3 regions of the Kitasatospora sp. NPDC058063 genome follow, and region 3 is predicted to be linked to each of the others. Evidence: riboswitches for the same ligand, from Rfam matches in the RefSeq annotation. Region 3 holds a riboswitch; each other region holds the start of a gene.
What was found. A riboswitch is a leader RNA that binds a small molecule or an ion and turns the genes downstream of it on or off. The one in region 3 is predicted to bind cobalamin.

Region 1 (2,251 bases), on a different contig from region 3:
GTTGACGGTGAAGTACCGCTCGATGCCGTCCGGGTTCAGCAGGGTCAGGACGTCCAGGACCCGGGTGGCCGAGGTGAGGGTGCGGGCGACCGCCAGCACGCGGGCCCTGACCGGTCGGGTGTTCCACCGGTCGGCGGGCCAGGCGTGGGGGCGGGACGGCACGTCATGATCGTACTCATCCGCTCCGGCCGCGGCGCGGTTCCGGGGCCGGGCCGGTGGGTCAGCCCGTGGCCGCGGTGGGCTCGTGGTGTTCGCCGGCGGCGCACTCGTCGAGGAGGGGGCGCATGGCCTCGTCCACGAGCTGGTAGCGCACCACGCGTCCGTCCCGGTCGCCGGTGACCACGCCGGCCGTGCGGAGCAGCCGCAGGGCCTGGGAGACGGCGGGGTCGCGCATGCCGGTGGCGACCGCGAGGTCGGTGACGGCGAGCGGCCCGGCCCGGTGGAGGGCGAGCAGCAGGGCGAGCCGGCCGGGGTCGGCGAGCAGGGAGAACCGCTCGGCCCAGGACCGGACGTGGGCCGGGTCGCCGATCGCGGCGATGGCCTCGCAGACCCGGTGCCCGTCGATGGTGCGGTGGCCCGCGCGGTCGGCCGGTACGAGATGCATGCGGACATTCTCGCAGGCGGCGGTCTGTGATCCTGGACACCTGCGCAGGTGCGCAACCTTGCACGGGTCGGGGCGTGGCCCCTACGGTGTTCCCCGCCGTGGTGCTCGGGAAGACCGGTGACGGACCCTCAGGGGTCCCAGCCCGGAGCGGCCCTCGCCACTGTGATCGGGTCGTTCCTCCGTCCGCGGAGGAACGTCGTCCGTACCCATGGAGCCACTGGGCGCCTCGCGCGCTTGGGAAGGCGGGTACGGGCGTCCCGTCAGCCAGGAGACCGGCCACGGCATCTCACGAGGTTTTCCACGAGGTGCTGGAGCGTGATCCGCAGATGACCCTGCCCGAAACCGTTGCCGCCGGGGCCGAACCGGCCCCCTCCGCGCTGCCCAGCTTCCAGTGGCGGCGCGAGGACACCGTCCGTACCGCCGGGCTGATGGCGGTGATCGTGGCCATGCACGTGGTGGCCTTCGGCACGCTGATCTTCCTGGTCGCACCCGAGAAGTACGCGGTCGGTACCCAGGTCTTCGGGGTGGGCCTGGGTATCACCGCGTACACCCTCGGGATGCGGCACGCCTTCGACGCCGACCACATCGCGGTGATCGACAACACCACCCGCAAGCTGATGGCGGACGGCAAGCGCCCGGTCTCGGTGGGCTTCTGGTTCGCCCTCGGGCACTCCTCGATGGTGGTGGTGATGGCCGCCCTGGTGGCGGGCGGCGCGCAGCTGGCGAACACCCTGATGGACGACGAGTCGACCACCCACAAGTGGCTCGGCGTGATCGGGACGACCACCTCCGGCGTGTTCCTCTACCTGATCGGCGCGCTCAACCTGGCGGCGCTGCTCGGCATCCTCAGGGTGTTCCGCTCGATGCGGGCCGGAAAGTTCGACGAGAAGGAGCTGGAGGCGCACCTCGACTCGCGCGGCTTCATGGCCCGGGTGCTGAACCGGGCGACCCGTTCGATCACCCGGCCCGGGCAGATGTTCCCGGTGGGCATGGTGCTGGGGCTGGGCTTCGACACCGCGACCGAGGTCACCCTGATGGTGATGGCCGGCTCGGGCGCCGCCTCCGGGCTGCCCTGGTACGCGATCGTCTGCCTGCCGCTGCTGTTCGCGGCCGGGATGAGCCTGTTCGACACCCTGGACGGGACGTTCATGAACTTCGCGTACCAGTGGGCCTTCGCCAACCCGGTGCGGAAGGTGTACTACAACCTGACCATCACCGGTCTGTCGATCGCGGTGGCCTTCGTCATCGGCACCATCGAGCTGGTCGGGGTGCTGCACGAGAAGCTCGATCTGACCGACCCGGTCACCGGCTTCATCGCCGACATCTCGCTGGACAACGTCGGCTACGCCATCGCCGGGCTGTTCGTGGTCGTCTGGGCGATCGCGATCGGGTACTGGAAGCTCGCCGGGGTCGAGAAGCGCTGGACACCCGAGGGCTCCTGAGCCGCCCGGCCGCGAGCAGCGGCCTGCCCGCGCACGCCGGAACGGCGCCTCCCCGCGGTGGGGAGGCGCCGTTCGCGTTCCGGGGGCCGGGTGCGCCCCGGGTCGGCGCTCCTCGCGGAAGTCGACGTGCCGGCCGGCGACCGGGTCGCACTCGCACAGGACCGGCAGTGACAGATTCGTGACGGAGCGTAGCGGTCGGTCGGGT
Region 2 (2,251 bases), on a different contig from region 3:
GCGGTGAACACACCGACGGGCAGTTCGGCGGGTGCCAGCAGGGTGCGCGAGGCGATGTCCACCCAGACCAGCAGCAGTGCCCCGGCGAGCGGCGCGATCACCAGCACCCGGCGGTGCCCGGCGCCGACCAGCATCCGCGCCAGGTGCGGCATCAGCAGTCCGACGAAGCCGATCGCCCCGCTGACCGCGACCACGGTGCCGGTGACGGCGGCCGTCACCACGAACAGCTCGCGGCGCAGCCGGTCCGGGTCCACGCCGAGCGAGGCGGAGGTCTCGTCGCCCATGGCGAGCGCGTCCAGCCGCCCGGCGGCGCAGGCCAGGTACGCGAGCCCGGCCACCACCGTGACGGCGGCGATCGGCACCTTGCCCCAGGTGGCGCCGCCGAGGCTGCCGAGCAGCCACATCATGGCGCCCCGGGCGGCCTCGCCGCGGTCGGCGGCGAAGACCATCAGGGTGGTGGCGGCGGAGAAGCCGTAGGACAGGGCGGTGCCGGTGAGCACCAGGCGCAGCGGGGTGAGTCCGTACGCGGTGCGGGCGGCGAGGTAGACGAGCGTCATGGCGGCCAGCGCGGAGCCGAAGGCGGAGGCGGAGATCGCCCACACCCCGAGCGAGGCGAAGGCGCCGAAGAGCAGGACGGCGTTGGCGCCGACGGCCGCGCCGGAGGAGATGCCGAGCACGAAGGGGTCGGCCAGCGCGTTGCGCACCAGGGCCTGGACGGCGACCCCGCAGGCGGCGAGTCCGGCGCCGACGACGGCGGCCAGCACGGTGCGCGGCAGCCGGATCTCCCAGACGATCGCGTACGCGGCCGCCTCGCCCGCGTCCAGCCGTCCGCCCGTCAGCCCGGCGCCCAGCAGCCGCAGCACCCGGGGCAGGCCGAGTCCGGAGGAGCCGAGGGCGACCCCGCAGAGCAGCGACAGCAGCAGGGCGGCGACGAGGCCGGCGGCGAGCGGGACGACGGGTATTCGACGGGTGGGCGGGCCGACTGCACGGTCCACGACTGCACGGTCCACGGGTGCGCCTTGCCTCGGGCCGCGGGTGCGCCGGGGCGGGCGCCGGCCGAAGGCGTGCCGCGGCGCCGTTCCCCTCGCAGTCCGCGGCGAGTTGTCGGGAGTTCAGCGGCCGGGGGCGATCGGGCTGGCGCGGGCCGTACGGGCTGGTACGGGCCGTGCTCACCGTTGCGGGTCAGCGCCGGATTCACACCGGACTTCCCCCTCGGACGCCCTGGCAGCATAACAGCCACTCAGGGCAGGCAACCCTTACCGGCCCTGGGTGGGACCGGGAACGCGCGACCGCCCCCGTCCGGCGGTGCGGACGGGGGCGGTCGGGTGGCGACGCGTCAGGCTCAGGCCTGCTTGGTCTCCCAGAAGATCTTGTCGACCTCGGCGATCAGGTCCAGCAGGGCCTGGCCGGTGGCCGGGTCGGTGGACGCCTTGGCGGCCGAGGCGGCCTTCAGGGTGTCGTTGATCAGCTGGTGCAGCTGCGGGTACTTCTCGAAGTGCGGGGCCTTGAAGTAGTCGCTCCACAGCACCGAGATGTGGTGCTTGACGGCCTCGGCGCGCTGCTCCTTGATGATGATGGCGCGGGCGCGGAAGTGCGGGTCCTCGTTGGCCTGGTACTTCTCCTGGGTGGCCTTGACCGACTCGGCCTCCAGCTTGGCCTGAGCCGGGTCGTACACGCCGCAGGGCAGGTCGCAGTGGGCGTGGGCGGTGGCGCGAGGTGCAAACAGACGAGAGAACATGGGAGTCCTTCCTTAGATCGTCTTCCCGCGCCCGAGATTACCCTTCCGGCCTCGCCGTTTCGCGATCGGGCGGCGGGCCTAGGGCAAAAGACGGACCAGGAACCGGGGTAATCCGGACATCGGACCGGTGACGGTCCGTACGGCAGACTGGGGGCGGGCGGAGCAGGAGGAGGAGTCGTGGCGCGGAGCACGCGACCGCAGGGCGCCGGGGCCGGGGGGCCGGACCGGGGCGGCGCGCTGCCGTTCGGACTGATCGACGTGGCGGGGCCGTCGATGGTCCCGACCCTGCGCGAGGGCGACCAGCTGCTGGTCCGCTACGGCGCGCCGATCCGGCCGGGCGCGGTGGTGGTCTTCCGGCACCCCTTCCAGCAGGACCTGCTCGTGGTGAAGCGGGCCGCCGAGCGCCGGGCCACGGGCTGGTGGCTGCTCTCCGACAACCGCCCGGTGGACAGCGACAGCCGCAGCTACGGCGCCGTGCCGGACGAGCTGATGCTCGGCCGGGTGCTGCTGCGG
Region 3 (2,251 bases):
GCGAGGCCGAGGACGGCCTGCGCGGTGGCCCGGGCGCCGTTGCCCGCGTTGAAGCCGGACGCGTCGTAGACGACGGCGCCACGGAGCGCCGGGTCGGCGGCGCAGCCCTGCTGGAACTTCACCAGCCGGCCCCAGCCCTTGAGGCCGGAGCCGAGGCGTCCACCGGAGAGCAGCGCCTGGGTGGCCAGGCCCGTGCTGTTGGCGTTGGAGGTGGTCGACCCGGCGGCCGCGAACCCGCCGTCGGCGTTCTGGTGGGCGGTGAGCCAGCCGAGGCCCGCGTTCGCCTTGGCGGTGCGGCCGGTGGCGGCGAGGGCCTGGGCGGCCAGGGCGGTGGCGTCCGGGTCGCTGGTGCAGGCGGCCTGGCCGAAGGAGACGGGGAAGCCCCCGTCCGCGCACTGGCTGTTGGCGAGGTAGTCCACGGCCGCCGCCGGGGCGTCACCGGGCGTGCGGTGCAGGGCGATCAGGGCCAGCGACTGGCCGAAGGCGTTGCTGTAGTCGCCCCACTGCGAGCGGTCGGAGAAGCGGCCTTCGGCGGTCTGCAGCGAGCGCAGCCGGGCCGGCAGGTCGACTCCGCCGAAGGCCGTCGGGTTCCCGCCGCGCACCTCGACGGCGAGCAGCAGCTTGGCGGTCGCGCCCGCGTAGGCCTCGGTGGTGCCGTCGCCGAGGTAGCCGCCGATGATCTCGGGCTTCGCCAGCCAGGCGGTGGCCTTCGCGGCGGCCTCGTCGGAGCTGTGCGACGCGGCGAAGGCCAGCACGGCATCGATGGTCAGGCCCTGGTCGGGGTAGGCGGTCCCGTTGAAGACGGACTCGAAGTGGTCGCCGTCGACGAGCTGGCGGGCCAGCCAGCCACCCGCGGCGGCGTCGGGACGGACCGTCGGCGACGACGTCGAGGTGGCGGGAGCAGCGTGGGCGGCGGTGGCCGCCGGGAGTGCGGTGGCGAGCGTGAGGGCGGGTATCGCGAGCAGACCGAGGGAGCGGCGAACAGCGGGCATGGGATGCCTTTCCGGGCCTGGGCGCAGGGGCCCGGAAGGCGTCGGCGAGCGCCGAGGGGCCAGCGGGCTCCGGCCCGCAGACCACGACGGGAGGAGGGGTGACACACCTCCGCCGACGGGTACTCGGGCTCGCCGCCGACGCGGGGTCGGCGGCCTACCGTTGCGGGTCAGCGCCGGATTCGAACCGGACTTCCCCCAGCGGCGGAGTCACAACATGACGGCCCATCATGGCGATGCCCGAACAGCGGGTCAAGGGATCCCGGGCCCGGACCCGGATGCCACGCGCGCCGCGGTGTCCGCCGCCACCAGGACGTCGCACATCATCGCCAACTCGCAACCGCCGCCCAGCGCGTAGCCCGCGACGGCCGCCACCACGGGCTTGCGCAGGGCGGCGAAGCGGTCCCAGGCGGCGAACCAGTCGCCGAGGTAGGCGTCGACGAACTCGAGGGACTGCATCTCCTTGATGTCCGCGCCGGCCGCGAAGGCCTTCTCCGAACCGGTGACCACCAGACAGCCGATCTCCGGGGCGCGGTCGAAGGTGGCCGCGGCCGCGACCACCTCGTTCATCAGCTGGGTGTTCAGCGCGTCGAGCGCCTTCGGGCGGTCGAGCGTGATCAGCCCGACCCGGCCCTTGCGTTCGACCAGGATCGTCTCCTACGTCATGCGGTGTCCTTCCCGAGGGTGGTGATGATCGCCGAGAAGTCCAGGCCCGAGCCTTCGGACGACGCGAAGTCCGCGTACAACTGCGCTGCCTTGCGCCCGAGTTCCGTGGGCAGGCCCGCGGCTTCGGCCGCGCCGGCGGCCAGTCCGAGGTCCTTGGCCATCAGGGCGGCGGCGAACCCGGCGGCGTAGTCGCGGTTGGCCGGGCTGGCCGGCACCGGCCCGGGGACGGGACAGTTGCTGGTGAGCGCCCAGCACTGCCCGGAGGCGGTGGAGGCCACGTCGAACAACGCCTGGTGGCTGAGCCCGAGGCTCTCGCCGAGCACGAAGGCCTCGCTGACCGCGATCATCGAGATGCCGAGGATCATGTTGTTGCAGACCTTCGCCGCCTGGCCGGCACCGGCCGCGCCGCAGTGCACCACCTTGCGCCCCATGACCGCCAACACGGGCTTGACCGCGGCGAATTCGGCCTCTTCGGCGCCGACCATGAAGGTCAGGCTCGCAGCCGTCGCGCCGACCACCCCACCGGAGACCGGCGCGTCCACCGCGCGCTGCCCGGCACGTACGGCCAGGTCGTGCGCCTCCCTGGCGTCGGCGAC

Region 1: it holds a riboswitch for cobalamin, as region 3 does, so the genes downstream of both, ACFVUY_RS20540 (HoxN/HupN/NixA family nickel/cobalt transporter) here and ACFVUY_RS22755 (prenyltransferase/squalene oxidase repeat-containing protein) in region 3, are expected to answer to the same signal.
Region 2: it holds a riboswitch for cobalamin, as region 3 does, so the genes downstream of both, ACFVUY_RS14400 (FecCD family ABC transporter permease) here and ACFVUY_RS22755 (prenyltransferase/squalene oxidase repeat-containing protein) in region 3, are expected to answer to the same signal.

The regions. Positions count from the first base shown of each region.
Region 1 is NZ_JBHVSD010000011.1:66,703-68,953, forward strand. It holds gene ACFVUY_RS20530 (hypothetical protein) at 1-162, opposite strand, end outside; gene ACFVUY_RS20535 (metalloregulator ArsR/SmtB family transcription factor) at 221-604, opposite strand; cobalamin riboswitch at 687-900, shown strand; gene ACFVUY_RS20540 (HoxN/HupN/NixA family nickel/cobalt transporter) at 931-2,046, shown strand.
Region 2 is NZ_JBHVSD010000007.1:180,964-183,214, forward strand. It holds gene ACFVUY_RS14400 (FecCD family ABC transporter permease) at 1-995, opposite strand, end outside; cobalamin riboswitch at 1,103-1,253, opposite strand; gene sodN (superoxide dismutase, Ni) at 1,343-1,738, opposite strand; gene sodX (nickel-type superoxide dismutase maturation protease) at 2,012-2,251, shown strand, end outside.
Region 3 is NZ_JBHVSD010000012.1:240,840-243,090, reverse strand. It holds gene ACFVUY_RS22755 (prenyltransferase/squalene oxidase repeat-containing protein) at 1-992, opposite strand, end outside; cobalamin riboswitch at 1,089-1,229, opposite strand; partial or broken gene ACFVUY_RS22750 (enoyl-CoA hydratase-related protein) at 1,248-1,640, opposite strand; gene mmsB (3-hydroxyisobutyrate dehydrogenase) at 1,652-2,251, opposite strand, start outside.